Regions from separate parts of the Peribacillus sp. GL_122 genome, predicted to be linked through region 3. Evidence: riboswitches for the same ligand, from Rfam matches in the RefSeq annotation. Region 3 holds a riboswitch; each other region holds the start of a gene.
The links. Region 3 has a riboswitch for thiamine pyrophosphate ahead of thiC (phosphomethylpyrimidine synthase ThiC). Riboswitches for the same ligand answer to the same signal wherever they lie in the genome.
Positions count from the first base shown of each region.

Region 1 (7,728 bases), 600 kb from region 3:
GTTGAAATATATAATTCGACAATTGCTTCAAGAATGGTCACGGCAGATACGGAACCTGTATCCGTCCAATCGAGGGTTAAATGGTTTGAGGAACATCATTCAGAAAGTAGACCGCTATTTATCATTACTATAGAAGGGAAAACTGCTGGATGGATGAGCTTCCAATCCTTCTATGGCCGACCGGCATATAATTCCACTGCCGAAATCAGCATTTATATTGATGATTATTTCCGGGGAAAAGGAATCGGACAAATTTCGATTCAAAAGGCCATTGAATTGAGTCCAAAATTAGGTGTTAAGACTCTATTGGGTTTCATATTCGCCCACAATACACCAAGCCTTAAGCTTTTTTCCAAATTCGGGTTTGAAGAATGGGCACATTTACCTCAAGTTGCCGAGCTGGATGGCATTGAGCGGGATTTGGTCATTCTTGGTAAACGTGTCGATATTTAATATTATTCTTTAGAGCTATTGCCTTGAGCAGTAGCTTTTTCATATTAATCGAGGTCGAATTGGCTAATTTAAAAATACCTATATGCTTTCTGGAGGGGAAAATGTTCAGAATCTCTTTTACTTGTTAACGCATTTAATAGCATATCCAATTCTTGACTGGCTTGAACAGTTAGCAGACTTGTTAAGCCGTAAATTGCTGCCAAGTTGATCATTTCTTTTCTCTTCTCTTCTACTTTTTCTATCGTTACCTTACGGCAAGGCATTATATAGCCACCTCCCATTTATTCAATATTTTTACACTTTCATCATAATGAAACTACTAGTAAAAATCAACTATTTTTCAGAAATTAAATGTGTTATTTTAAAGGATAAATGTGACAAAATGACTATTTCATTCTAAAATTATGTATATTTTGTGTCATTTTCTATCAAACGCAAAAAAAGCATCCACTAGTGTAGACTGCGAATGCTTACATCATATCCCTTATCCAAAAACCCAAAATATAGTCCATCGTTTACTATGTCATCCATTCAGAAGGTGACTCAGTATTTGGTCTATTTATAACAATCTTATATTCATCTTCAAGTACTTTTAATGGGGCATCATAAAGGTGCCTTTCATCAGAGGTTTTGTATACTCCATTGGCCAATAACTCTTCAATAAGCTTTGCCTTCCTCTGTTCAATCCTCTTAAATAATTCTGCCATGTAAATGGCTCCTTTCCTAGTCTTCCTAGAGCCTGCTTCTAGTTAGCTAAACTTTATCAACTTGTTTGATTTTCACCAAATTATATATACCTTTTCCATTATGTCACTAAACGTTATTTCCCAAAAATAAAAGCCCCTTCTAATTCAAGAAGAGGCTGACAGTGTCCGTACGGCTCTTCTTATCTTCCAAGCATATGCTTGTTGGATTTAGCACAGTTCCCAAAACGGGTCCGCTGCCGAGGTTTCGTTGGGCCAAGTCCCTCCACCTCTCTGGATAAGAAATCGATATATAAATGATGTAGACATGATTTTATCCTAATAACCATCAAAAGTCAATTACCTGGTTCTCCCTTTTTTCCTGGACATAAAATGGTCCCTCTTTCAAATGCGGGTTGCATTTTCTTGTCTTTCTGATATGATGTCAGTAATTACATACAATTCACACCACTAGGGGAGTCTTTTTTAAGACTGAGATGGAATTAGTTCCGGACCCTTTGAACCTGAACCGGCTCATACCGGCGGAGGGAAGTGGATGATATCGTCCATTTACAGACTATATCCATCTACCCCGTTCCGTATTCAGGAACGGGTTTTTTCATTAACAAGGAGATCCATTCTAAAGGAGGATGAACAATGGAGAATGTTAAATTAGAACCATTCAGTGATAGACTACATGCACGGTCAAAAGAAATTTGGAAAAGGAACCATTCACATCCCTTTGTCCAGGCAATTGGAAATGGTACGCTTCCTGAAAACAAATTTGCCTATTACCTGAAGCAGGACTATATCTATCTTATGGATTATTCCAAGCTCTTTGCTTTAGGTGTCATCAAAGCTCATAACATCGAAACCATGGCAAAGTTTGCGAGTATTTTAAATGAAACCCTTCAAGTGGAAATGGATATTCATCGGCATTATGCTTCCGAATTCGGGATCAGTTCCAAGGAATTGGAAGATACAGAGCCTACTCCAACCACTCTAGCCTATACAGGATACATGCTAAATGCAGCTCAGCATGGGACTTTGGCAGACTTGATCGCCTGTCTCCTGCCCTGCGCTTGGGATTATTATGAAATCGGTTTGCTATTAAAAGAACAAAATGGAGCAGCATTGGAAAACAATCGCTACGCAGATTGGATAAGGTCCTATTCATCTCCTGAATTCGGTGAAGCACACAAATGGCTGATCGCTTTGTTGGAAGAATTGACGGAAGGCATGCCAGAAACGGAACTTCTTAGATTAGAAAAGCACTTTTTGGTTACTTCCCGATATGAATATTTATTCTGGGATATGGTTCAAAATGAGCAGGATTGGCCGCTGTAGGTCGTTGACATGATGATGAATCCTATCAAGAAACTGACGTTGACTGCCATGATCACGGCTATAACGACGCTGACCAGTTCATTTATTTTCATACCTGCAGGATTTGCAAAGGTCTTTCCTATTCAGCATCTGGCAAATGTCATGACTGCCGTTCTATTGGGGCCAGCTTATGCTGTGACACAAGCTTTTTTAGTTTCCATCATTAGAAACATGTCTGGTACCGGTTCAATTTTTGCCTTTCCCGGGAGCATGATCGGTGCACTTTTGGCTGCCATCCTTTATCGAAAAACACAAAGCTTAAAATTCGCCTGTTTAGGGGAAGTGATCGGGACCGGTATTCTCGGTTCCCTAGCCTGTTATCCACTTGCCCTCCTCCTATTGGGAGAAAAAGCTGCTCTTTTTGGTTTTTTACCGGCTTTTATGCTCAGTTCATTCGCTGGTGCGATTTTAGCTTTCATATTACTTAAAATACTTCTAAAAAATAATTATATGAAGGGGTTTTTTTATGAAAACAGCATTAACCATCGCAGGCTCTGATTCAGGGGGCGGCGCTGGAATACAAGCGGATTTAAAAACATTTTCTGCACATGGTGTCTTTGGAATGTCTGCCATCACAGCCGTAACCGCACAAAATACAATGGAAGTCCGTTCAGTACAGCCAATTGAAACAGCAATCATATCAGATCAAATTGCAGCTATCTTTGAAGATATTCATGTCGATGCAGTAAAAATAGGCATGCTTGGATCAAAAGAAATCGTGGAAACTGTCGCTGCGTCCCTTAAAACCTTCTTGCCTGCCATCGTTATCCTTGACCCTGTCATGATTTCCAAAAGCGGCCATCATTTGCTCGACGAAAAGGCTGTCTCTGCCTTAAAAATGGATTTGCTTCCGCTTGCAACACTTTTAACCCCAAATGTACCGGAAGCGGAAGTACTTACTGGCTTGTCGATTCGAACGGAACAAGATTTCTACAAGGCATGCATTTCAATACAAGAAATGGGTCCCAAAGCCGTTTTACTTAAAGGAGGCCATGCAGCAGGAAATCCAAATGACCTTTTTTATGATGGGACTGACTTCCAATGGATCAAGGGAGAGCGCATTCATACGAAAAACACTCATGGCACGGGCTGTACTCTATCATCTGCCATTACATCAAACCTGGCAAATGGGCTGCCATTGCAACAGTCGATCGAACAGGCCAAGACCTATATTTCTGAAGCGATACGCAATAGCTTTTCAATCGGCAAAGGTCATGGACCTGTCCACCATTTTCATTCATTTTCAAAAAAAGAACGGAGTGAATTAATATGAAGGTTTCTGCAGCCGATTTATTCGTGAAGGTAAAAGAAAGAAAACCACTCATTCACCAAATCACCAACTTTGTTACGGTCAACGACTGTGCAAATGCCACCCTTGCCATCGGTGGTTCACCAGTAATGACTTCGAGCCCAAGAGAAGTGGCGGATATGGTCAAATTAGCAGATGCATTGGTCTTGAATTTCGGTACGATCGATGATAAAGCCTTTGAAGCAATGGTGATTGCCGGTAAGACGGCAAATGCCCAGGATATCCCGGTCATTTTGGACCCGGTGGGAGTTGGTGCCACCCCCTATCGTACAGAGCAGGTCAAAGAGCTCCTTAGTAAGGTTACTTTCCAAATCATTCGCGGGAATGCGAGTGAGATTCTTTCATTGATGGGTGGGGATAACGTTACACGCGGGGTGGATTCGGGGGAACTAGCGATTAGCAATGCAGAGCTGGCTGCACAAGCAGCAAATAAATTGAATAGTATCGTCGTGGTCAGCGGAGCTAAGGATGCGGTCAGCGACGGAAAACATACGTCCATCATCGACAATGGGAACCTCCTTTTAACTAATGTTACAGGTACCGGCTGCATGTCCACCGCTCTTATCGGTACTTTTTCCGGAGTCACCGACGATTTCTATTCTGCGGCAATTGCCGGTATCTCTACCATGAGCATTTCAGGGGAACTAGCTGCTGCAAACCTTCAAAAAGATGAAGGAACAGGAACGTTTCGCGTGCGATTAATCGATGCAATATCAAGAATGGATAAGGAAATCTGGATGCATGAGGTGAAAATAAATGAAGAAGTCCCAAATTGATTTAAGCCTGTATTTAGTTACGGAAGAATCCCTAGCATTAGAAGAATTGGCCAGAATCATTGCAGAATCGGTTTCAGGAGGAGTCTCGATCGTACAACTTAGAGAGAAAAACAATTCCTCCCTTTCCTTTTATAAAAAAGCTTCTGCATTAAAACAATTATTGAACGAGCTGTCCATTCCCCTTATCATCAACGACCGGGTGGATATAGCCCTTGCGGTTGCAGCGGACGGAATTCATATTGGGCAAGATGACCTTCCACTGCCTGTCGTCAAACAAATGGTTCCTGAAGATATGATTGTAGGTGTATCTGTCTCCACTCTTGAAGAAGCTCTCGAAGCCGAACGAAATGGAGCAGACTATATCGGAGTCGGTTCCGTTTTCCCTACAAAGACCAAACAAGATGCAACCCTAATGGCCATTGGGGATCTGGAGGAAATTTGCCGCAGCGTATCCATTCCCGCCGTAGCCATCGGGGGTATCACTGCAGATAACATTTCCACTCTTTCTGATAGCGGGCTATCCGGTACCGCAGTCGTATCGGCCATCATGAATGCAGATAGTCCGAAGAGAGCCTCCGAATCCCTTTTAAAAATCATAAAAGACTTTGATTAATGAAAAGAGGGGACTGATTACAGTCCCCTTCCTTTTGTTTATGTCAAAACGGTATTCTTTGTTTCCTTCCCAAAAGCTACGGCAATGGCACCCACTAGAATAGCGATTGTAAAAATGGTGAAAATCGATGAAATCGGTGTGTCTGCGGCAACTAAATACCCTACAAGCAACGGTCCCAGGACACCGCCAATCCTTCCGATCCCTGCAGCTAACCCAGCACCTGTACCACGAACTGCTGTTGGATACTGCTCAGGTGTATATGCATAAAGCGCACCCCATGCCCCCAGGTTGAAGAAAGATAGGAACATCCCGGAAACTATCAGCAGTGCCAGCCCCTCTGACGATCCAAAGAAAAAGGCACTAACGGCGGTTCCAATTAAGTATGTGATCAAAACGAATTTACGTCCCAGCTTCTCTATCAGCCATGCAGCTGAAAAATAGCCCGGAAGCTGTGCAAGCGTCATGATCAAAACATATTCAAAGCTTTGAATCATGCTGAAGCCTTTTAAGACCATCACACTTGGCAGCCATAAAAACATCCCATAATAAGAAAAGACCACGCAAAACCATAGAATCCATAATACAAGGGTCTGACGGGAGTATTCCTTTTTCCAGACACTTTTCATATTGCTTAATATAGACGGTCTCTGCTTTTTTTCTAGTTCCGTATACTTCGGTGAATCCGGCAGTTTCAAGCGCAGATACAGCGCATATAAAGCTGGAACTGCGCTCAATAACAATGCAACACGCCAACCATAAGCCGGAATGATGAAGTAGGATATGAGTGCTGCCAAAATCCAGCCAACCGCCCAAAAACTTTCAAGAAGGACGACAACCCTTCCCCTTTTACTTGCTTCAACACTTTCAGAGACCAATGTCGAGGCAACCGGAAGTTCTCCTCCAAGTCCCATTCCAATCAAAAATCGCAATATCAAGAACAAGCTGAGTGTACTGACTGCTGCAGACAGGCCACTTGCGATTGAAAACAATAATAATGTAATGATAAAGACATTCTTCCGTCCGACCCTGTCGGCCATCGCACCAAAGAATACGGCTCCAACAGCCATTCCGATAGAATTTATGCTCCCAATCCAGCCAACCTGCTCACTGGTTAAGTTCCATTCCTGTTTCAAAGCAACAATAATGAAAGAAAGCATACCGACATCAAGTGCATCGAACATCCATCCAAGACCCGCAACACCTAGTAACTTACGTTGCGATATCATTTTCGCATCATTTCCCATATATTCCTCCTGAAGAACTTTAGACCTTCTTGTTATTTTATCCTTATTCATTTTAACTATTAACTTTCATTTTTGCTATAGTATTTACACATGTCATGACAAAATAATACTTCTTTACTTAATTATGATGATGAAATCTTGAATATTCTGTCGAATGATATAGATTGAATATTCCCTTTTTTTCATTTATCATAAAAATTGGCATAAATCATAGCGTTAACAATAAGTCATCATGTTCTGCCCAAGATAATCATTTTATTCAGGAGGGTAATTATGACAAATCTAACGTTAGAAGTAAGTGGAAAGCTGCAAAAATTTTTAACAGGACCAAAAAAGCTCTATATTAATGGTCAGTTTGTAGAAAGTGCTTCAAAAAAAACCTTCTCCACACCTAATCCTGCTACAGGACAAAAACTTGCAGATGTTTATGAAGCTGATAAAGAGGATATCGACTTAGCCGTCAAGGCTGCACGCAAAGCATTCGATGAGGGGCCTTGGTCAAGAATGAGCGCAGCTTCACGCAGTAGGCTAATGTATAAACTTGCTGATTTAATGGAAGAAAATAAAACTGAACTTGCTCAATTGGAAACGTTGGATAATGGTAAACCAATCAGTGAAACTACCAATGCCGACATTCCTTTAGCTATAGAACATATGAGATATTTTGCTGGCTGGTCCACCAAGATTGTTGGACAGACCATTCCAGTAAGCGGAAATTATTTTAACTACACAAAACACGAGGCTGTTGGTGTTGTCGGCCAAATCATCCCATGGAACTTTCCGCTTCTTATGGCGATGTGGAAACTGGGAGCGGCACTTGCTACAGGTTGTACGGTTGTATTAAAGCCTGCTGAACAAACTCCGCTTTCCGCGCTTTACCTGGCTGAATTATTGGCTGAAGCCGGTTTCCCTGATGGGGTCGTCAATATCGTTCCCGGTTTTGGTGAAACCGCTGGACAAGCACTTGTCGACCATCCGCAGGTAAATAAAATTGCATTTACCGGTTCGACCGAAGTTGGAAAATTGATCATGCGCTCCGCTTCATATTCATTGAAACGGGTCACATTGGAACTTGGAGGGAAATCGCCAAACATCATCCTGCCTGATGCGGATTTCTCAAAAGCCATCCCTGGAGCTTTGAATGGGGTCATGTTTAACCAAGGGCAGGTATGCTGTGCCGGTTCCAGGGTTTATATCCAAAAGAAACATTATGATAATGTAGTTGCCGATATGGCAAGCCATGCAAAAAACATAAAACAAGGGG
Region 1 covers NZ_CM174415.1:1,408,245-1,415,972, reverse strand. Annotated here, with positions in the region: gene AC3ISB_RS06900 (GNAT family N-acetyltransferase) at 1-453, shown strand, start outside; gene AC3ISB_RS06895 (aspartyl-phosphate phosphatase Spo0E family protein) at 522-716, opposite strand; gene AC3ISB_RS06890 (Fur-regulated basic protein FbpA) at 972-1,160, opposite strand; SAM riboswitch class I at 1,337-1,441, opposite strand; TPP riboswitch at 1,600-1,704, shown strand; gene tenA (thiaminase II) at 1,794-2,483, shown strand; gene thiW (energy coupling factor transporter S component ThiW) at 2,499-3,020, shown strand; gene thiD (bifunctional hydroxymethylpyrimidine kinase/phosphomethylpyrimidine kinase) at 2,989-3,795, shown strand; gene thiM (hydroxyethylthiazole kinase) at 3,792-4,607, shown strand; gene thiE (thiamine phosphate synthase) at 4,588-5,220, shown strand; gene AC3ISB_RS06860 (MFS transporter) at 5,259-6,464, opposite strand; gene AC3ISB_RS06855 (aldehyde dehydrogenase family protein) at 6,738-7,728, shown strand, end outside.
Region 1: it holds a riboswitch for thiamine pyrophosphate, as region 3 does, so the genes downstream of both, tenA (thiaminase II) here and thiC (phosphomethylpyrimidine synthase ThiC) in region 3, are expected to answer to the same signal.

Region 2 (7,728 bases), 2.3 Mb from region 3:
AGTCTAAAGAGAGGCGGGTTCTAACACCCGCTCTCTTTATTTATTTGTAAAAATAAATAGAAATATTAGAGAAGTATCTTGTATAATGAGTAGGTACTAAGAGTTCATAATTGGAGGGGAAGAATATGAAGCGTGAAGACTTATTGGCTCCGGAACATTACAACTTAGTGAGTGAAATGGAAAGTTTTGCAAAAGATCCAGAAAAAGTTGCCGTCCTCTGGGAGAATGAAACCGGGGATAAAAAACAACTTACATATGAGAATTTATTAAAAAGTGCAAATAAAATCGGAAATGCCTTCAAGAAAAAAGGACTGGGTAAAGGTGATACGGTCCTTATCATAATCCCTCGTTTGGTGGAAGCTTATCAAGTGTATTTAGCCGCATTGAAAATTGGCATGATTGTCATACCTTGTTCCGAAATGCTTCGTGCGAAGGACTTGCAGTATCGAGTCAACCATGGTGATGTCAAAGGAATCATCAGTTATCATGAATATACTCATGAATTGAATGAAATAGAAGGGGCGGAAAGCCTCCTGAAATTTTCAATCGGAAAACGAATCGAAAATTGGCTGGATTTGAATGAGCTTGCCGATGAGGAATCAGATCAGCTGACTATGGCCGACACGAAGAGTGAGGATATGGCGTTCTTATCGTATACTTCCGGAACGACAGGAAATCCAAAAGGGGTCGTCCATACACATGGATGGGCTTATGCACATTTGAAAACGTCTGCAGCAAACTGGCTCGGCATCAGCGAAACGGATGTGGTTTGGGCAACTGCAGGCCCAGGGTGGCAAAAGTGGATCTGGAGTCCTTTCCTGGCGGTTCTGGGAACGGGAGCGGCCGGTCTTGCCTATCATGGGAAGTTCGAGGCGAAAAAATATCTTCAGCTGCTTCAGGACTACAAAGTGAATGCATTATGCTGCACACCGACCGAGTATCGATTGATGGCAAAGGCAGATAACCTTGATGACTATGATTTATCCCATCTTCATAGTGCTGTATCAGCGGGAGAGCCTTTAAATCAAAAAGTGTTCGAGGTCTTTAAAAACCATTTCAATATTGAAGTGCGTGATGGATATGGTCAGACCGAAAATACCCTGCTGGTAGGTGTAACGAAAGGCATGGAAATTAAATTGGGCTCCATGGGCAAACCGACTCCGGGCAACCATGTGGAAATCATTGATGATTCCGGTAAACCTTGTTCTCCTGGCATAGTGGGGGATATTGCCGTACATGTAGATACACCTGCTCTCTTTAAAGAATATTTTAAAGATCCCGAGCGGACATCGCAGCAATTCCGCGGGGACTATTATATCACCGGCGACCAAGCGAAAAAGGATGAAGATGGTTATTTCTGGTTTGAGGGTCGTTCTGATGATATCATCATCAGCTCGGGATATACGATTGGACCGTTTGAAGTGGAAGATGCACTCGTTAAGCATCCATTTGTTAAAGAGTGTGCCGTTATCGCAAGCCCTGATGAAATAAGGGGAAATGTGGTCAAGGCATATGTAGTTCTGATGGAGGATATCGATCCGAACAGCCAAGGCTTGATCCAGACGCTCCAATCGCACGTGAAAGAATTGACTGCCCCATATAAATATCCAAGGAAAATCGAATTTTTAGAAGAGCTGCCCAAAACGACATCAGGTAAAATCAAACGAGTGGATTTACGCAAAAGGGAAGAAGCACTCCTTAACAATTGATTGATAGCATTACCGTCAGCCCCCACGGCTGGCGTTTTTTTATTAACAGGTGTTTGGATAAAAGCATAAATATGGGAATTCATGATATGAGATGGTACACTTACTGCATATCTGCACAGTAACAATCATTTAATAAGGAGTGTAAAGCCGGAATGGGAACGTTATGGTTCAATGGGTCGATTTATACGATGATTAAAGAATACGATCAAGTAGAGGCAGTCTTCACTGAAAAGGGGGTAATTGTTGATACTGGCAGCCTGGACTATTTGAAAAATGAATATGCCGGCAATATTTCCAGGGAAATCGACTTAAATGGACAAACGATGCTGCCGGGGTTAGTGGATAGTCACCTTCATTTGGTCGGGCATGGTGAAAGGCTGCTACGTTTAGACCTCTCTTTGATGGATAGCAGGGAGTCCATCTTGAAATCCTTGAAGGAAAAGTGCTCAAAAACCCCGGCTGGAAAGTGGATTGTTGCCGAAGGGTGGAATGAAAATGAATGGCCAAGTCCTGAATTGATATTACGGGATGAGCTTGACGCGATATCGACAGAACATCCCATCGTATTGAAAAGGATCTGCCGTCATGCCTTGGTGGTCAATTCCCGCGCCCTTTTGGAAGCGGATATTAAAGAAGATATAAAAGAACCTTCAGGCGGGGTGATCTGCCGTTATCCTGACGGACGTTTGAATGGTTTATTTAAAGAAAGTCAGGCGCAGAGCCTTATTTTAGACAGTCTTCCCGGCATTGATCAAGAGTATATCGAAAACGCGCTCACAGAGGCCATAGAAGACGCATATAAGCTAGGTTTGACTGGCGGACATACAGAGGACCTCCATTATTACAATGGCTTCATGCCGACATATCAGGCGTTTAAATCGGTAATCGAGGACCGGGAAATGGCCTTCCGCGCCAATTTGCTCGTCCATCACGAAGCGTTTGAAGAAATGCTGGCAGCAGGCGGCGGCTATCAGAAAGGTACGCGATATATCAAATTCGACAGCATGAAGATATTTACCGACGGCTCCTTGGGCGGACGCACAGCCCTGTTGAGCGAGCCTTATGTAGATCAAGAGGATACGAATGGAGTCGCGATATTCACTGAAAACGAGCTTCAGGAATGGGTGAAAAAAGCAAGGGATGCCGGAATGCCGATTGCTGTCCATGCGATTGGCGATCTCGCTTTTGAATACGTCTTGAATGCAATAGAAGCCCTCCCCCCGAAAAAGGGGCAGAGGGACCGGCTCATCCATGCGCAGATTGTCCGGCCGGAGCTGTTGGAGCGGGCGGCAAAGCTGCCGGTAATCTTTGATATCCAACCGGGTTTCGTCCCGTCCGATTTCCCGTGGGTGGAAGAAAAGGTTCCAGCCGATCTATTGGAATCCTCCTATGCTTGGAAAACCTATTTGAAGTTGGGCATCATTTGTGCGGGAGGGTCGGATGCACCCATTGAACCATTAAATCCAATTTTGGGCATTCATGCAGCTGTCACAAGGATGAAAATCAACAGTGAGGACCGGACCGTATATGGCTTGGGCGAAAGGCTTTCCGTATACGAGGCTTTCGCACTGTATACAAAAGGGAGTGCTGCAGCAATCGGCCAGGAAAAACGTCGCGGTGTGATCATTGAAGGGTACGATGCCGATTTTACCGTGTTTAATCTGGATGTTTTTGCTGTTGCGCCGGAAGATCTCCTAAAAGCTGAGGCGGTCATGACGGTCATCGATGACAAAATCATGTATGATAAAAAATAACAGTTGCAAAAAAAGAAATGCGAATACAAAATTGTTAGATGGAATTAGATAAAGGAATGTAAATGGAAAGAAGGCTTGTTATGAAAGTGGATGAACAAAAAGAAGGGGCGATCTATGCAGCCCTTTCTTACATGATGTGGGGAGTCGTGCCGATTTACTGGAAGTTCCTTCAGGGAGTCGGTGCAACAGAAATTTTAGCTCAGAGGGTATTATGGTCTTTCGTGTTCATGCTGGTTTTATTGATGTTCATGAAAAAATGGCAAGCGTTTCTTGTTTATGTCAAAAACATATTGGGAAATCCCAAACTCTTTGCGGCATTACTAATGGCGTCACTGCTTGTTACAGCTAATTGGGGAGTGTTCATCTGGGCCGTTAACTCAGGACGGATCCTCGACACGAGCCTTGGATATTATATCAATCCGCTAGTCAGTGTACTATTGGGAGTGATAGTTTTAAAAGAAAAATTGAGCAGGGCCCAAATCATTTCATTCCTGCTTGCAGGAATCGGAGTCTTGATCCTTGGCATTCATTTTGGCACGATCCCGTGGATCTCTCTTGTTTTGGCCATGACGTTCGGATTATACGGTCTGGCAAAAAAAATGATCAAGGCCGAATCGGCGATCGGGCTGACGCTCGAAACGATGATGGTAACGCCTCTTGCTCTGGGTTACCTGATATACTTGATGAACAGGTCAGAAATGCAATTCTTTACAGAGGGAAGCACAAGCCTGCTGTTGGTGGGCGGCGGGATTGTCACGGCATTGCCTCTTTTATATTTTGCGAAAGGGGCGGAGAAGATCCCGTTATCGATGCTTGGCATTTTTCAGTATATCGCTCCGACCTTATCTTTATTGATCGGGGTATTCGTCTATCATGAAAGTTTTACTAAAGCACATCTTTTAGCCTTTTTGTTCATATGGTCAGCCTTGGCTGTTTATACATTATCCATAACGAAATGGGGTCAGGCAAGTGCCCGCAGGTTCAAAGGCAAAAGGAATATTGGTGCGTGAATAACAAAAAATGCTTGGGAGATTTCTCCCCAAGCATTTTTTGATATGCCAGTTTTAATGAAGCAGTTTTACGGCATAAGTGAAATGCCAGGGTCATGAAAGGTAAATATTCGAACCTATTTCAGAAACAATACAATTGGAAAGGCTGACAGGACTGTGATCAGGCTTTGCACGGGGGATATTTAGTTGGAATTGACTATAGAAGGAACTATCCAGGAAAATGATATGATCTGTCAGGAATGCTGATATGGTGGCGAATGGCTTTCTATTGCTATTTAATTCAGTGATGATTCCCTGTGCACTGGTAATCCCGATCCCGTGGCCATAAAAGAGGTTATTTCCTAATAATATGGCATTTTCACCTTGCCATTCAGGAGTTGACTCGTCGTGTTCAGGGTTTTTGAAGTAAACACAATCACCTGGTGAATAATCCCTTCCTTTATGAATGATGAGAGCCATATTTTGTGGAGGGTGCCAGTCATATAAAACTAGGTTTGAAAAAAGGTTGTCGAAATTCCTCGGGCCGATTAAATCCAAAATGGCCTTTAAAAAAGTGACGACTATTGCTGTCCCGCATTCGAAAGCATAAAGCCTTCCATTTATGAAAATGTCAACGAGTGCAGCATGAGGGAGAATCCCTGGCTGAAGGGTAAAGGTGCCATCCTTTGAAAGGCGCCAATATTGTTTATTGCTTTCCGATTCCTCAAGTGTGGAAAATTCTACATTACTTTTATCCAACGCAATAGCTGCCGCAATGACTCGGTTCCTCAGTTGTATCTCGAAATTAAACTCTCCAAAGTTCCGATATTCAAAGACGTTAGAATCTTCCGCCAGCAAATGGACAATTTCAAGCGATTTAGCAGATGCTATTCCTGGTTGGATTTGACTGACATCTAACCATTTGTGATTAATCTTTATCATGATCATATCCACCTTTTACTTATGAAATTAACGGTTTATAAAACCGGTAAACAAAAATGTCTACATGTAATGCTCATTATATGAATGCAAGCTTTGAATTGACTATTTGGAACGTGTCAGTCAGCGTTGCAGCCGAGAATGATTGGAATGAAAAGAGGCAGAATTTTATTGCTTTCATTCCAAAAGATGTTTTGCTAGATATCCTAGAGTGCAAGGAATACCTTTCCAATTAGCGAGAAGAAGCAAATTAGTATTCCTTTTTCCCCATGAATTGATATAATGAGAGAGAAAAGTTCATATGTGCGAGAAATGTAGGGGGGCCAGTATGCTGGCTGAGATTGCATCCTTTAGATGCTGACTCTTTGAACCTGATCTGGATGATGCCAGCGGAGGGAACATATTATTACTGATTTTCTGTTTTGTATGTTAACGTCCGAATTCATCTTCGGGCGTTTTTTGCTTTTTTATCCAGTATTTGAATAAACCCTGGAGCCCCATTATGGTTCCGGCATATGGAACTTATATGATGTGTAGGAGGATAATGACTTGAATAAATTCTTGCCACTGTTAACTTCGTTGTTCCTTTTGGCTGGATGCGGTGCAGGCGGAACTAATGAAAAAGAAGAAGCATCTAAAAATGAAGGAAATGAAAAATTAAAAAAAGTATCGGTCGTGCTCGATTGGACACCGAATACAAACCATACAGGATTGTATGTAGCCAAGGAAAAAGGTTATTTTAAAGAACAAGGTCTTGATGTGGAAATTATCATGCCAGGTGAAGCCGGAGCTGATAAGCTTGTCGCTTCAGGGAAATCTGAATTTGGCGTGAGTTACCAGGAGGGCATAACGCAGGCCCGCGTGCAGGGCGTGCCGATTGTTTCGGTAGCTGCCGTCATTCAGCATAATACCTCGGGATTCGCTTCCCCTGAGGCAAAGAACATTAAAACTCCCAAGGATTTTGAAGGGAAAACGTATGGCGGCTGGGGGTCTCCGGTTGAAAAGGCCATCATTGATTCACTCATGAAAAAAGAAAATGCGGATGTAAATAAAGTGGATATAGTCAATACAGGAGACACGGATTTTTTCACTTCGGTTAAAAGGGATATAGATTTTGCCTGGATTTATTATGGATGGACAGGCATTGAGGCTGAATTGCGAAATGAAAAGCTTAATATGGTTTACTTAACCGAATACTCTGATAAGCTTGATTACTATACGCCTGTATTAACTACGAATGAAAAGATGATAAAAGAAGATCCGGAGACTGTTAAAGCATTCGTTCAAGCAGCTTCGAAAGGGTACCAGTTTGCGATTAAGAATCCTGACGATGCAGCGGACATGTTAATTAAGTCTGCACCGGATCTTGATGCAAAACTAGTGAAGAAAAGCCAGGAGTGGCTTGCAGACAAGTATCAGGATGATGCTCCGCGATGGGGTGAACAAAAGCTTGAAATTTGGAAGAATTACAGTGAATGGATGACTGAAAATAAGCTTCTTGAAGGTGATTTCGATCCTGAAAAGGCATTTACCAATGAATTTTTACCAAAATAGGAGGAAATACAATGGCCAACTCATTAATTAGTATTCAGATTATTCCTAAAGGGGAAAATGTCATCCCTATGGTCGATGAAGCAATCAAGATCATTGAAGAATCAGGTGTCAAGTATGAGGTTCACCCGCTAGAAACGACAATGGAGGGTGAGCTTTCCGAACTTTTTGCCGTGATAGAAAAAATGAATGTAAGAATGATTGAAATAGGATCGCCGAATGTCATTTCCCAAGTGAAAATATTATATCAGCCAAGCGGGATTACGATGGATACGTTAACGGAGAAATATCGCGCATGATCGGAAGGGGAATTTGGAAGAAGGGGGCTCCCTTCTTTCTTTTATTATTGTTGCTGATAGTATGGGAGTCAGTGACAGTCTTATTGAAAGTCGAAGAATGGCTGCTTCCCGCTCCATCGGCCATTTTCATTGAAGGAATTGAGTCGTCCCGCAATCTTTACGGACACCTTATATCCACAACCGAGCTTGCGTTGTCGGGTTTTTTTATTGGAAGCTGCATCGGCTTATTGATCGCGGCAATTTTACACCTATTTCCCGGTGTGAAGGACGCGGTTTATCCTCTGCTCATACTATCACAAAATATACCCATCATTGTTTTGGCGCCGCTCTTGGTGATCTGGTTTGGCTTTGGCATGCTGCCTAAGTTAATAGTGATTTCGCTTGTATGTTTTTTTCCGGTGGCAGTTGCATCATTGGACGGTTTTCGCCAGACACCATACGAACTTAAGCATTATTTCAAGATGATGGGAGCGGGAAAAAACCAGTT
Region 2 covers NZ_CM174415.1:4,257,495-4,265,222, reverse strand. Annotated here, with positions in the region: gene AC3ISB_RS20615 (hypothetical protein) at 1-24, shown strand, start outside; gene mbcS (acyl-CoA synthetase MbcS) at 126-1,709, shown strand; gene AC3ISB_RS20605 (amidohydrolase) at 1,862-3,463, shown strand; gene rarD (EamA family transporter RarD) at 3,544-4,473, shown strand; gene AC3ISB_RS20595 (protein-glutamine gamma-glutamyltransferase) at 4,567-5,394, opposite strand; TPP riboswitch at 5,698-5,806, shown strand; gene AC3ISB_RS20590 (ABC transporter substrate-binding protein) at 5,941-6,945, shown strand; gene AC3ISB_RS20585 (thiamine-binding protein) at 6,957-7,241, shown strand; gene AC3ISB_RS20580 (ABC transporter permease) at 7,238-7,728, shown strand, end outside.
Region 2: it holds a riboswitch for thiamine pyrophosphate, as region 3 does, so the genes downstream of both, AC3ISB_RS20590 (ABC transporter substrate-binding protein) here and thiC (phosphomethylpyrimidine synthase ThiC) in region 3, are expected to answer to the same signal.

Region 3 (7,728 bases):
GTTCTGGAAGAATATAAAATGGTGGATTCAAAAGGCCGTACCAAGAATGTATTAATACAATCGTTCAGTAAAGAAAGCCTTATGAAGGTTCATGACATGAGTCCAAAGTTACCGCTTGTGCAACTCTATTCTTATAAGAACCCAGCAACCATTTCAGATGAAGAATTGGAATCCGTTAAGGAATATGCAATTGGCGTTGGCCCGAACTTCAATAAGGTTGATGGACAATATGTGAAGATGGTTCGCAGTCATGACCTTCAATTCCATCCATATACAGTAAATGATAGAGCGGATATGAAAAAGGCTCTTGAATGGGGTGCAACGGGGCTGTTCACTAATTATCCTGATGTATTCAGCGAGGTACTAAGAGAGTACAAGCATGATAATCACAATGAAAATGGGAATTAATAAGTAATTATGTGAGTCCCGGTTTTCCGGGGCTTTTTTTGTAATAGAGTCATGTGAACTTGAAGATGAGGCTCTATTGTTCATGTCCGATGTGCTGCCAACCGCATATTGGAGTGTAGAGAACGCTGGAGTCAAGAAAGATGATACGGTAGCGGTACTTGGTTGTGGCCCGATTGGCTTGATGGCTCAGAAGTTCGCTTGGATGAAAGGCGCAAAAAGGGTCATTGCAATCGACAATCTTCCTTATAGGCTCAATAAGGCAAAACAGATGAATAAGGTTGAGGCGTATAACTTCGACGAGTATAACGATATGGGCAGCTACATTTAGGAAATCACTTCAGGCGGGGCCGATGAGGTCATAGATTGTGTGGGTATGGATGGCAAGAAATCAACGATCGAGGCGATTGAGCAAAAGCTGAAACTTCAGGGCGGAACGTTAAGCGCGATCGGGATTCCACTTAACGCCGTACGTAAATTCGGTACGATCCAATTGACTGGCGTATACGGATCCAAATATAACATGTTCCCATTAGGCAATTTATTTGAAAGGAACATTAACCTGAAAATGGGGCAAGCACCAGTCATTCACTACATGCCAAAGCTTTTTGATGAAATCACGGCTGGAAAGTTCGACCCCACGGAAATCATATCCCATAAAGCCCCTCTCGAAAAAGCGAGTGAAGCTTATCAAATCTTTAACGATCACGAAGATGAATGCATTAAAGTGGTGTTAAAGCCATAATCTGAAGCTTATAAAAAGTCCAATGCATGGAGCTGCATTGGACTTTTTGGCTATGTTCACAAATAGTAAATGGCGTATTATGGATAAACGTATAAAAGAGTTGTGAAATATGAATGATAATTATGCCTTTGAACTGAAGAAATCAGGATTACACTGATTTTTTTACTATAATGGGTGGCTTTCGTTTCAGGGGAATCCGGAAATGTGACGACTGACCCTTCAATTGATGAAGGAGCATATGCCAAGTGAACTTGAATAAGGGTTTTTGGTAATGAGATGGAGTATTTATATTATATAATGATAGTGACAAAAGGAGGATGTATAGATGGTATATAATTCGGCAGCAGAACTTTGTGAAGGGTTTGGGTATCCGCCCGTTCACGTTAAATTGACGATAGAGATCGTCGATAAGAGATTGGGACCTGTAACGGCGGAAGCAGAGATTGCCATCAAGCCTGTTAAGTCAAAGGAATATCTAGAAGTATTGGTGGAAGAATTGGAATCGGAGCATATCTTTGCTGATGAAAATGGCAGTATCTATGGCAGCTTCGGCATCGATCAAAGCATCCAGATATATGATGAAGTCCTGACTACAATTCCGTTCGAAGAGTTAATAGGAAAGGAAAATTGGAAAGAGACAATTGAGGAATCAATCATTGTGGATAAGCTAAATGAACAACTGGGGAAATCCCTCAATGATTATCAATTCAGTGATTTGAGCGGGAAATATAAATTCAGGAAAAGATGTACGATAACGGAACTTCAATTCATAGAATAAACCAAAACTGGAGAAGGCGAAATGCTTTCTCTTTTTTCGATGCTATCATAATCAAATGTTTATAGTGACACAATCCGTTAGGTTTTTTAAACATACACAATGACAAGGAGAGATCAGTAAGGCTTTTTATAGTTTCAACATACATTTTTTTATGGTTTTACATAGGGTAATATATTGATAAGGACTTTTACAAGAAAACGAAATGTATATTTTAAAAGATAAAAAGGAGAATATATGAAAATTGGTTTGGTACGGCATTTTAAGGTGGCACATGAATTTCCCACTGGGAGACCTGTGACGGCGGATGATATGAAGCAATGGTTTGAGGACTATGATGCAGCGGATATCATTTACGGAACGACTTTATTTGGTGTGGAGGAATGGCAGGAATGTTATAGCAGTGATATGTCGAGAGCTGTCAAGACAGCGGAACATATCTATCCAGGTACGGTTCATCGGATGGAGGAGCTGCGGGAAATACCTTCCCCTCCTCTTAAAGGAAAGGTTAAGCTGCCGTTCATCCTTTGGGCCATCTGGATTCGCTGCTGCTCGGTAATCAACAAGCAGACAAGGGCGGAAATTAAGATCGCAGAGCGAAGAATCAATAAAGTATTGGATGAGGTCTTAGCAAAGGGGGACAGGGATGTTCTGATCGTGAGTCATGCCGCCCTCATGGTATATATAAGGAAAGAGCTGATACGACGTGGGTTCACTGGTCCAAAATTCAAGATTGCCAGTAATGGAAAGCTTTATGTATTTGAAAGATGATAAAGGGGAAAATATTAGGTTTCCCACCAGAAAGGGTAAGTCATTTTTGCTTATTTTAAGAAAGAGGAAGGCATTTTCCGAATAGTTATTCTTTTTTTATTGGTTGTGGTTTATTATTGTAATAGTGTAATTTTTACGAATTCAATAATAGGGAAAGAGGGGTGGACATTTTGCTGAAGGCAGTTTTTTTTGATTTAGATGATACATTACTATGGGATCAGAAAAGTGTAAAAGAGGCTTTTGTGGCCACATGCGAAGTGGCTAAGGAGAAATATGATCTGAATGTCGACGAGTTTGAAGAAGCGGTGCGAAAGGAAGCACGTGAGCTTTATTCTTCTTACGATACATATGCATTCACTCAAATGATCGGAATCAACCCATTTGAGGGATTATGGGGAAATTTTCAGGATGATCATGATGAATTCCGGAAGATGGCCGGGATTGCACCGGCTTATCGGAAAGAAGCGTGGACGAGAGGTTTGAAGGCATTAGGGATCGATGATCCGGAATTTGGGCTTGAACTGGCAGAACGTTTCCCGGCCGAGAGACGCAAAAAGCCATTTATCTATGAAGAATCCTTCCGTGTTCTGGATGAATTAAAAGGGAAGTACAAATTGCTATTGCTTACGAATGGATCTCCTGAACTGCAAAATACCAAACTTGAAATTACGCCTGAACTGGTTCCTTATTTCGACCAAATCGTGATTTCAGGCGCATTTGGACGAGGTAAACCAGATGCCTCCATTTTTGAGCATGCTTTGGAAATCATGGAGCTTGATAAGGATGAAGTATTGATGGTCGGCGATAATTTAATGACCGATATCCTTGGAGCATCACGGGTAGGTATAAAGTCGGTTTGGATAAATCGCCATGATAAGGAACGGAATGAAGTGATTCCAACCTATGAAATCAAGCATTTAGAGGAGCTTTACCCAATCCTTGAGAGCCTGGGGAAATAATTAACGGTCCTCTCCAAATAACAAATTTTGGAGAGGTGTAATGAAAATATTAGGTCTTTCAAATTATTTACAGAATGAAAAGGGTGAGATATAGTTACCCTGTAATCAATTAAATTATTCAGACTAGGGGTGTCCAATAAAAGTTGGGCTGAGAGAGAAGCGCTTAAGCTTCTTAACCCTCAGGACCTGATCTGGTTCATACCAGCGTGGGGAAGTTAGAATCTACTAAACAATGACATTTCAATTGGTCATTTCTGTAGTCATACTAACGTTAGCCGGGTCTTAAATATGAGATCTGGCTTTTTCGTGCGAAATGGATTGGATTTTGTCCTTTTTAAATGAACTTAAAAAGGAGAAATGAAATCATGATGAGTAATTCTGTAAATGACATGAACGTTTCAATTATGTCCAGTTTTGCCGGGAGTAAAAAAGTGTATGTTGAGGGATCTAGACCTGATATTAAAGTACCTATGCGTGAAATTAAGTTAAGTCCGACTACAGGGGCATTCGGCGAAGAGGAAAATCCGCCTTTACGAGTTTATGACACAAGCGGTTTTTATACGGATTCAGATTATCCCATTGATATTCGTAAAGGTCTTGCCCCGATTAGACGAAGCTGGGTTCTGGAACGGGAAGATGTTGAAGAGTATGATGGCCGTGAAATAAAGCCCGAAGATAACGGGTATAAAAAAGTTGAGTCACAATCCAACGCCGAAGTTTTTCCGGGATTGAAAAGAAAACCATTGCGTGCAGTGAAAGGCCAAAACGTAACCCAGCTCCATTATGCCCGTAAAGGTATCATTACTCCAGAAATGGAGTTCATTTCGATCAGGGAAAATGTAGCCCCTCAGTTTGTAAGAGAAGAGGTAGCTAGCGGACGGGCTATCATTCCGGCAAATATTAACCATCCTGAAAGTGAGCCAATGATCATCGGACGTAATTTTCATGTGAAAATAAATGCGAATATTGGAAATTCCGCTGTTAGTTCATCGATCGAAGCTGAAGTGGAGAAAATGACTTGGGCTACACGATGGGGTGCAGACAATATAATGGATCTTTCCACTGGAAAGAACATTCACACGACTCGGGAATGGATTATCAGAAATTCACCTGTGCCAGTTGGGACGGTTCCGATATATCAAGCATTGGAAAAAGTGAATGGAGTCGCGGAGGATTTAAATTGGGAAGTTTTCCGGGATACATTAATCGAGCAGGCTGAGCAAGGTGTCGATTACTTCACCATACACGCTGGTGTGCTTTTGCGATACATCCCAATGACAGCAAAGCGAGTTACGGGAATCGTTTCCCGAGGGGGCTCCATCATGGCACAATGGTGCTTGGCCCACCACCAAGAAAGTTTTCTCTATACTCACTTTGAAGAGATTTGTGAAATCATGAAGGCGTATGATGTCTCTTTCTCATTAGGTGACGGCCTCCGTCCGGGATCCATTGCAGATGCAAACGATGAGGCACAATTTGCTGAATTGGAAACACTTGGGGAACTGACGAAGATTGCTTGGAAGCACGATGTTCAAGTCATGGTGGAGGGACCTGGTCACGTACCGATGCATTTAATTAAAGAAAATATGGATAAGCAGCTGGAAGTCTGTCAAGAAGCACCATTCTATACCCTGGGACCATTGACAACGGATATAGCTCCTGGATACGATCATATCACTTCTGCGATTGGTGCTGCCATGATCGGATGGTTTGGAACTGCCATGCTTTGTTATGTGACACCGAAAGAGCATTTGGGACTTCCGAATAAAGAGGATGTTCGGGTAGGGGTCATAACTTATAAAATTGCGGCCCACGCAGCTGACCTTGCTAAAGGTCATCCGCATGCAAGAAAACGGGATGATGCCCTTTCGAAGGCTAGATTCGAATTTCGTTGGAGAGATCAATTCAATCTTTCCCTCGATCCTGAAAGGGCGGTCGAATATCATGATGAAACTCTACCGGCTGAAGGTGCCAAAACAGCTCATTTCTGTTCAATGTGCGGCCCGAAATTCTGCAGTATGAGAATCTCTCAGGACATCCGTGATCTGGCGAAGGAAAAGGGTCTGGGTTTTGAGTCGGTAATCGATGAAGGGCTTAAAGAAAAAGCGAGTGAATTCAGGAAAACCGACGGGGAAATCTATCAATGATTCCGACGAGAGGGAGAATTCGATGAATCGGGTAATCCAGATAAAAGTTGAAATGAAACAGTTGGAAACTCAATTGGAACAGCTGAAAAGAGAGCTGAACATTTTTCGGGAGAATTGTAATCATGAATTTGTAAAGAATGATTATAGTCAACAATGTACAAAGTGCTACTTAATCGAAAGTCTGCAATGGTAGTGATGCCTTAATTGTCCCTTCATTATCCGAATTAACCCCCTTAATCATGTTGGGGCATTCAATCACAAAGTCAACATGATTAAGGGGATATTTCATTACTTTTTACAAACTTGTTTTAGTAATATGAAGAGGATGAGGGACAAGCCATCCCTTTTCCTTACTCAATCGTAGGAATTCAGCACTTTTTGGTATGGAATTGTGCGAACATCTGTGCAATATCTTCGCGGATGCATTGACCCATGATTTGGCTGCAAGTAACTAATCATGCATTAATATCGATTGATACTGAAGCACAGATTTCAGGATCTTGAAGTCGTGCCCCAGCGGGAATATCCTCTAAATTTGATTTAGGCCTTTCAGGTGGTGATGGTCACTTTCCTGTTTCCCTTGATTGATCACTTCTACGAGTAATTTATAAAGGTCCTTATCACCAGTATGATTACGCATAGTTTGATGACATGCAATCAAGCCTTTTGTTGTTAGAAATGCCCATGTTCCAAATACCTCACCGTAATGCATAGGCTCTTCTTTCGGATTTTCGCTTAAAATTCCCATAACCATCCTCCTTAAGAATTTCACTGTTTAACGTAGTTAAGTTACCCTGTACTAATCCATGTATGCATCGTTAATTCTTGGAAAACGTTGGAGTGATTTTAGCCTTTTATTCCTTGTAGCCTTTCTTGATAACATTCATCACAGAGCATTTCATTTCTATCCATGTCAGTAACTTGAAACGTTACAACATGGATTTTTTTTCTTCCGTTTCATCAGTACAATAGAAGCATTTATGTGTCATTAGAAATCCTCCCATTCAAATAAAAGTGTTTATAGTTTAAAACGTCACGTTTTTTTTATACAGAAAACATGACTGCCGCTTAATTGTTCTTCTTGGAAGAGTTTAGTTTGAATAATCCAGTTGGGGTTTAACATACTAAACTTGTTCACATGATTGATAAAACGAGGAGGGAAATACAATGCAAAACCAATATCAACAAGGTCAAGTACATCAGAACATGCAAACGGGTGCCATCCCACCACAAATGAATCACGGTGGTCACGAATTATTCGATGTACATGAAGTGTTGTCTGGAACGATTGGTACTTTAAACACATACACTCTTTTGCGTCAGCATGTAAAGGATCAGGAATTGATGGATATTCTGGATCGTCAATATCAGTTCATCCAAGATGAATATAATATTTCATTGGAGTGCTTCCAAACGGGCCAGGATCCTTCTAAACGGACCCAGAGTTACAAAATGAACCAAGGTAACGATTTCATATATGGATTGACACCAACACAGCCAAAGAAACCTTTGCAATCCGTGTCGGAAATTACGGATGAATGCATTTCAGGCTTGATGCTTGGAGCTGTCAAGTCTGCAGCATCCATGAAAGCGATGGCAGCGCTTGAAATAACGAATCCGGTGGTTCGCCGCGTATTTGCAGATTCCGTTCCGAACTGCATTGAAATGGCATATGAGATTTCGATATATCAAAACAAACATCATTACTACCAAGTTCCACAGCTTGCACAGCAGGATATGCAACAAATGATGAATTCGTATGCACCCGCACAAGGAAATAACAACAACATGAGTCATTAATAGCATTTGTTAAGAACAGAAAGAAGGGATAGGACTAACTCTCCTATCCCTTCTTTATCATTGTTTCATCTGATTTATTTCCTGAATGCATTCCTGGACAAGGGTAACAGCCTGACTCATGGTGGC
Region 3 covers NZ_CM174415.1:804,396-812,123, forward strand. Annotated here, with positions in the region: gene AC3ISB_RS03900 (glycerophosphodiester phosphodiesterase) at 1-408, shown strand, start outside; partial or broken gene AC3ISB_RS03905 (zinc-binding dehydrogenase) at 443-1,150, shown strand; gene AC3ISB_RS03910 (hypothetical protein) at 1,476-1,928, shown strand; gene AC3ISB_RS03915 (histidine phosphatase family protein) at 2,163-2,696, shown strand; gene AC3ISB_RS03920 (HAD family hydrolase) at 2,867-3,655, shown strand; TPP riboswitch at 3,771-3,885, shown strand; gene thiC (phosphomethylpyrimidine synthase ThiC) at 4,021-5,802, shown strand; gene AC3ISB_RS03930 (hypothetical protein) at 5,825-5,995, shown strand; partial or broken gene AC3ISB_RS03935 (DUF3231 family protein) at 6,098-6,550, opposite strand; gene AC3ISB_RS03940 (spore coat protein) at 6,970-7,602, shown strand; gene AC3ISB_RS03945 (carboxymuconolactone decarboxylase family protein) at 7,660-7,728, opposite strand, start outside.

Region 4 (7,728 bases), 1.6 Mb from region 3:
GTTTAAAAGCACGATTCGTTCGATGAATTCTAAAACATGGTCAATTTTATGCTCGACGATAATAACCGTTTTGTCTCGTCCGACTTCCTTCAATAAGTCCCAGATTTCTTTTGTTCCTTCCGGATCAAGCATGGCGGTCGGTTCATCTAAAAATATTACTTCTGGTTCAAGGGCCAATACTGAAGCGATTGCCAGACGCTGTTTCATCCCGCCTGATAATGTTTCTATACTTGTATGGCCTAGGTTCAATCCTACTTTACGGAAATGATTTTGGATCTTCTCTCTCATTTCTTCTCTAGGGATGGAAAGATTCTCAAGTACGAAGGCAATTTCCTCATCGGCAAATGGCATGCAAAACTGACTATCAGGGTCTTGAAAAACATATCCCCATGAAGAAGGGCATTTCAATTTATCCGCTTTCATCGGTACTTCGATGGAATTCGGAATCAAACCGCTTAACACTTGCAGAAGTGTGGATTTACCACATCCTGATGGTCCCAACAATAACACTTTTTCTCCTTTATCAAACGATAAGGATAGATCCTTGAATATCAAAGATTCATCACCGGGAAATTTCATTCTTAACTTCTCAACTGAAACGATTGGTTCCATGGCCCTCAACCTCTACTTTTGATCCAGTTCTGCATAATCTTTACTTGTAACCGGACGAACAAGATTGGTTACTCCTGTTGCTTCCAGAACCTTGACTAGATAATAGGCAGTCACACCTGCAAAGAATACGGAACCCACAAACCTCGCTATCATGAACAACAAAAGATTCCAAGTAGAAAGCGCACCTATTTCCCCGTATGCAAAATCCATTATTACTGATGCAAGGCAGGAAGCTACCGCAGCTAAAACAGTCACCGACATATTGAATTTTTTATATTTGAACGCCATGAACACCAGCTCCGCGAACAAACCTTGGACCACCCCATATAACAGTACGGTCAGCCCCCATGGAGAACCTAGAAAGAATTCCCCGGAAGCTGCAGCAATCTCCGCCAAAAGTGCCACACCCGGTTTCCGTAAAATTAAAAAGGCGACGGGACCAGCTATAAACCACATTCCATAAATAAGTTGATCCAGATGTAATCCTAATGGTTTAACGGAATAGTAAATCGAACCCCAAAGGATATAAACGATTCCAAATGCTACCGCAATCACAATCGTGACTAATATATCAGTTAATTTCAATCCTTTTTTCATTATTTCATTCTCCTTTATACTTCTAGTGTTTCCTGATGCACAGGCCATGTCTCTAAACGATAAGCCATTTCCCAAAATGAGTATTCATATTGGCTGCTAAGGATAAAATGCTCTTTCATTCTCTCCTTATCTTCGTCTGTTACTTTTTCAGCAATCTCATCAAGCCTTGCAATTTGTTCTTCCACCAAAGTGCGGAACCACTCTCCTCCGTAAGCCGCTATCCATTCTTGATAAATCGGCTCTTCGGGTACGCACCCTTGCAGCTTTTCACCTATTTCATAATACAGCCAGTAACACGGCAAGATAGCTGCAATAACATCCCCTAAATGTCCCGAATAAGCTGCACGATACATATGGGAAGTATAAGCATAAGCAGTCGGGGCAGGTTTGAAATTTTCCCTTTCTTCTTTTGTGATGCCTAATCTCTCAGAAAAATTCTCATGAAGTTTCAACTCCGCTTCATATGTTCCTTGTGCATGGCCGGCAAGCCTGCTTGTTGTATGTAAATCTGTAGCTTTGACTGCCCCTAAAGCTTGAACCCTGGCAAAATGAGATAAATAATAGGCATCTTGCATGACATAAAAACGAAAACACTCCAATGGTAATGTGCCATCTCCTATTCCTGCAACAAACGGGTGATTAAAACTAGCTTCCCAAATATGATCAACTTCCCGACGAATTTCCTCTGAAAACTTCATGTCCATTACCTCCAAATTGTATTTTTCAATGAATCTTACAGAAAAAAACCTTTATCACCCCTTTTTTTGCAAACAAAAAACCACTTTCTTAAACGTAAAGAAAGTGGTTGTGCTTGAAAAATACAGAAACGTATTGTTCCAGACCCCACTTCCCTACGCTGGTATAAACCAGATCAGGTTCTAAGGGTCTTAAAGTCATACTTTAATCTCAGCTTCTGCGGTAAAATCAACTTTTACCTATAAAGCACCCCTAGTGGTACAAATTGTATATTTAATTTTCATTTGCCTTTATATTAACACGATAAATCCAATTGTCAAACGTATTAGAAAAGTTTTCAACCTAATGCTTTTGGTTTACTAGCCTTTCAATCTTGCATAACCACCTAACTTGATTGATTAAACCATTGTTAATCCACCATTTACGGAAAGAGTTTGCCCCGTAATATACCCGGCATCTTCCGAAACGAAATAGGCAACGGCACTGGCAATGTCCTCTGGTTGAGCTAGCCGACGAAATGGAATCGCTTTTTCCAAGGCGCCTGCTATACCTTCATTATATGAGCCTATTTCTTGAAATAGGGGCGTATCAGCAGGACCTGGCGCAATACAATTGATGTTGAGTTTGTGACGTGCCATTTCTCTTGCTATCGTTTTTGTGAAGGCAATCACCCCTCCCTTAGCAGCCGAATAAACTGCCTCTCCACTTGATCCTACTCTAGCTGCATCGGATGCAATATTCACTACCTTTCCGTAACCATTTTCAATCATGAGAGGTAAAATTTCCTTGCAAGTATGGATCTGCCCAAGTAAATTAATATCGATAATCCTTTTCCAAGTGCTAGGATCACTTTTTAAAAAAGGTTCCACCTTATCCCAGCCTGCATTATTAACCAATATATCTATTCTATGATAATGGTTCACTGATTCTTCAACGGCTTTTTTAACACTTTCTAATTTCGTTACATCACAATGGACCGCTCTAGCTTCAAAACCCGACTTTTCGATTAAAGTAACCGTTTCCTCAGCATTTTTATGATTTATATCAGCCACTATGATGTTAAAATTGCGAGAAGCCAATTTTTTTGCAATCTCTCTGCCAATTCCGCTTCCAGCACCGGTAATAAATGCCATTCTTTTATTCATCATATTTCCCTCCACTTTCACCATTTAGTCAATATGGATTTATTAAGCTGCTTATATATTGTCGATTATCTTTTCATTTATCATTTCCCGGAGCCGGAATTTCTGGATTTTCCCGCTTGCCGTACGAGGAAAGTCATCCATTATTTCAAGAAATTCAGGCCAATATTGTTTGGCCAAACCCTTTTCCGAGAGAAATTCCTGCATGGAATCCATCGTGATCGGGCTCTTGCCCGTTTTCATGCTGATACATGCACATGCTTTTTCCTGAAGACGGGAATCTGGAACCGCAATAACCTGAGCACTAGAAATATCCGGGTGTTCATATAATACATTTTCTACATAAGCGACTGGAATATTTTCACCGCCACGTATGATTATGTCTTTGTTTCTTCCAGAAATTCGAATATATCCGTCTTCATCCATGAATGCTCGATCACCGGTAATGAACCATCCGTCACTATACTCAGCTAAAGTATCATCGATCCGTTTAAAATAGCCGACAAAAAGAGCCGGACCCTTTACTAATAAAGAGCCTTCTATATTCGGGGCACAGACCTCCCCTTCAAAATCGACGACCTTTAGTTCCATTCCCGGAAACGGAATTCCATCGGTATTCGTCAGTTTTTCTTCTGGATCTTCAAGTCTCGTCAAGGTTACCAAGCCATCTTCTGTTTGCCCCCATCCTGACAATATCTTGAAAGGTACTTTTTCCATGGCTTCCTTTACTAAATGCCTGGGAATCGGGGCACCTAAAGCTACGAAGACTCGTAGCGAATTAAGGTCATACCTTTCTATCCCCTCCATTTGAACCGTATCTTGCAGAAAAGGAGTAGCTCCGGCCGTAAACGTTATCTTTTCCCTCTCAACCCATTCAATAAACTCTCTCGGATTCCAAATGTCTTGATAGACTCCCGTACCTCCAATATGAGTAGGGAGCCTAACTCCATAACCAAAACCTGTTTGATGGGCGAACGTTGACGCCATGAAAAGAACATCATCGGATGTTAAATGTAGGCGGTCAATCCAATAATTCGTTGATATACAAAGAGTATTATGTGTATGCATAACTCCTTTTGGACTCCCTGTGGTTCCCGAGGTAAAGATAATTTCAGTCACTTCATTGGGGTCATGTGTGATTTCATCCAAAATGGATGAATCCATCCTGTCTTCCCAAGGTTCCTCAAATAAGGAGGAGAACAGTTTCATCCCATTCGGCGCACTGTCACCAATCACATATATATGTTTCATTGATGGCCATTGATGACTTAGTCTTTCAATCATGTCAGGGTAATAAAACCCACGGAAATACTCTGGTACAACAATCATTTTAGATTCTGCCATCCCAACCATATAGCCAATTTCCCTATCTCGATAAATAGGTATCAATGGATTGCTAATGGCACCGATTCTTGTAATAGCATAGTGCAAGATTATAAATTCATTCCAGTTAGGCAGTTGAAAAGAGACAACATCCTCCTTACCCAATCCTATATGCAAGAGACCCAAAGCGATCCGATCGACCAACTTACCAAGCTGCTTATAAGTAAAACTACTTTTTTTATCGATAATCGCCATCTTATCTGGATGCTTTACTATAGCATCATTCAAGTAATCCAAGATGGTTCGGTTTGGCCAAACGCCTTGAAATTCCCCCACATATTCCTGAGTCAAAATCGTCTCCAATTTCACCAGTTTTCATCCCCCTCATCAACCTCTGAATTTTTTAAAATCTACAGGCCTCTTTTCTAGGAAGGCGTTTTTTCCTTCTTCCGATTCTTTTGTATTGTAAAACATCGCTAAACTGCCCATCGATAGTTGAGAAATCCCTTGAATGTTAGCACTATCTGCATTAAAGGAATATTTGAGCATTTTTAGCGCAGTAGGACTCTTATCAAGGATCTTTCTTGCCCATTCTTCTGCTGCCTCGTGCAGTTGTTCCGAGGCAACGATTTTGTTTACAAGTCCCATTTCTTTTGCTTCTTGTGCAGAATATTGTTCACATAAATACCAGATTTCCCTTGCTTTCTTTTCTCCGACAATTCGTGCTAAATAAGCTGAACCAAAACCTGCATCATAACTACCGACCTTTGGCCCACTCTGGCCAAATTTTGCCGTGTCAGATGCAATTGTTAGGTCACAAATGACATGAAGGACATGCCCGCCTCCGATGGCAAACCCATTAACCGCTGCAATGACCGGCTTAGGAATGTTGCGGATCGTTTGGTGCAGCGTTTCGATTTCCAGTCCCATTCCACCTCCTAAACCACCCGAATGATTATATCCCCCTTCCTCTCCCTTTTCTTTTTGATCTCCACCTACACAAAATGCCTTCTCACCTGCTCCAGTCAGAATCACTATACCAACACGATTATCATCCCAAGCGTCCCGGAAAGCCCAAATTAATTCCTGAATGGTTCTGGCACGAAAAGCATTGTAAACTTTAGTTCTGTTCATTGTTATCTTTGCAATTCCACCTTTTTTTTCATAGATTACATCTGTTAATTCCATCGTTTTCATTCCCTTCATTATCTTAGTCTATTAAGAATGTTTTGCCTTGTATCACATCAATTCACTGTTAATTACGAACTTAATCGGTACCTAATACGACTGTAAATAATTTTTATTTCTTGGTAATATTTTCCGTTTCAACTGAATGTAAAAATACTAATCCATTGGATTAATGAGAACGGAACTCCTTTCCTATAATGTCCTTTGCAATGACCATCATATTGGCTTGTGCAGTGCCATCACCAATTTCCAACCCAATCACATCACGCAAGCGTTGCTCAAGAGGCATTTCCTTCGTATAAGCATAATGACCATTCAACAGTAAACATTCATGGATAGCTTCTACACTATATTTAGGACCTAACCACTTAACGGAAGCCGATTCTTTACTATGATTCAGCCCTTGGTCACGAAGCCAAAGTCCTCGGTAGGCTTGCCACTTCACCAGTTCTAATTGGGTATAGTGGGTCACAATGGGGAAGGAGACCCCTTGATATGTCGCCAACGGTTTACCAAATGAATGTCTGATTTTCACATATTCGATGGTTTCATCGATACTTTGTGAAGCGGTGCCCACACATTGCAGCCCTATTAACAGCCGACTTAAATCGAACCCATTCATCACTTGGGAAAACCCTTTATTTTGAAGACCGATCATATACTCTTCCGGAATCTCGACATCGGTTAAATATATCGAACCTCTTCCAATGGGGATATTCCCCATGTCCGTGTACCCTCTACATTCAACACCCGGAATATCGGCAGGAACCATGAAAGCACTTATCCCTCGATTTCCCCATTCAGGTTCCGTCTTTGCAAATAAAACAAAGGCATCTCCACACATAGCTACACTTATTCCAGACTTTTCTCCATTAAGCACATACCTATTTCCTTTATGTACAGCTGTTGTTTTAATTCCGCCTGCATCCGTACCGGCGGATGGCTCCGTAATGGCAATGCCAACAATTTTTTCACCACTTGATATTTTGGGAAGCCACTCCTTTTTCAGTTCCTCGCTAGCATGATTATTGATAATTTCACCGATTAATGCATTCAACATCACCGCGTAAGTGAGATTGAAATCACCACGACCTATCTCCTCAGCAGCTATCCCCGTTGTCACACAGTCCGCACCGCTTCCGCCATATTCCACTGGAATCCGAAGACCATTCACGCCAAGTTCCCCCAGCTTTTTCCACAAATGTTTTGGAGTAATCTCTTCGCGATCCCATTTTGTATAATGTGGAAGCAACTCTTCCTTCGCAAATTCTTTCAATATTTTACGAAAATAATCTTGCTCTTCCGTGAAAGAAAAATTCAGCACATCATTACCCCCCTGATTAATTACTAATTTATCTGACACCTATATTTTGAACATTCTACGAAACATGAAACCTCTTACATGAAAAACTATTATTGCAAGATGTGTGCCAACTTGAATCCGCTACAAATTTGGCTATAGTTTCTTAAAACCTTTCGCATGTTTGCATTTTTCTCATTTATGCAAATCAAATTTGCGAAAATTCAAAAAAAATACACACTTTATAAGTGTGCTCTAATGGTTACCCTGATTACATTTCATTGGATGATACAGCTATTTCAATTTGTATTTGGCAATTTTCCTATATAAACTAGCAACATGAATTTTCAGCTTTTGAGCTGCTAAAGAACGATCACCTTCCGAATCTTTTAATGCTCGCTGAATGGCGGATTTTTCAGCATTACCTACAACTTCATCCAACGTACCGGACATAGAATTATTCATAGATGAGGGAACCTCCAATATGAAATTAGGTGTAAAATATAAAGAATCCAGAGTTAGAGTCCCTCCATCTACGATATTCATTCCCCGTTCGATTATCGCTTTGATTTCACGGATGTTACCAGGCCATTCATATTGGATAAGCCAATCTTGGAGTTTAGGATCAATTTCTTTCACATTGGACCCTAACTTGTTATTGAAATACTCGATGAAATGATATGCCAGAGGAAGAATATCTTCGTGCCGCTCCCTTAAAGAAGGAATTTTCAATTCAAAAACATAAAGTCGATAATATAAATCTTGGCGGAATTTCCCTTCTTGAATAAGGGTTCTTAAATCCCTGTTCGTCGCTGCGATAATACGTATATCAACATTTTTAGTCCCCGTCCCGCCTAGTCTTTCCACTTC
Region 4 covers NZ_CM174415.1:2,427,602-2,435,329, reverse strand. Annotated here, with positions in the region: gene AC3ISB_RS11750 (ABC transporter ATP-binding protein) at 1-612, opposite strand, end outside; gene AC3ISB_RS11745 (ECF transporter S component) at 625-1,209, opposite strand; gene tenA (thiaminase II) at 1,224-1,907, opposite strand; TPP riboswitch at 2,041-2,169, opposite strand; gene AC3ISB_RS11735 (SDR family NAD(P)-dependent oxidoreductase) at 2,304-3,053, opposite strand; gene AC3ISB_RS11730 (AMP-binding protein) at 3,102-4,739, opposite strand; gene menB (1,4-dihydroxy-2-naphthoyl-CoA synthase) at 4,758-5,558, opposite strand; gene AC3ISB_RS11720 (acyl-CoA dehydrogenase family protein) at 5,728-6,882, opposite strand; gene AC3ISB_RS11715 (sigma-54 interaction domain-containing protein) at 7,153-7,728, opposite strand, start outside.
Region 4: it holds a riboswitch for thiamine pyrophosphate, as region 3 does, so the genes downstream of both, tenA (thiaminase II) here and thiC (phosphomethylpyrimidine synthase ThiC) in region 3, are expected to answer to the same signal.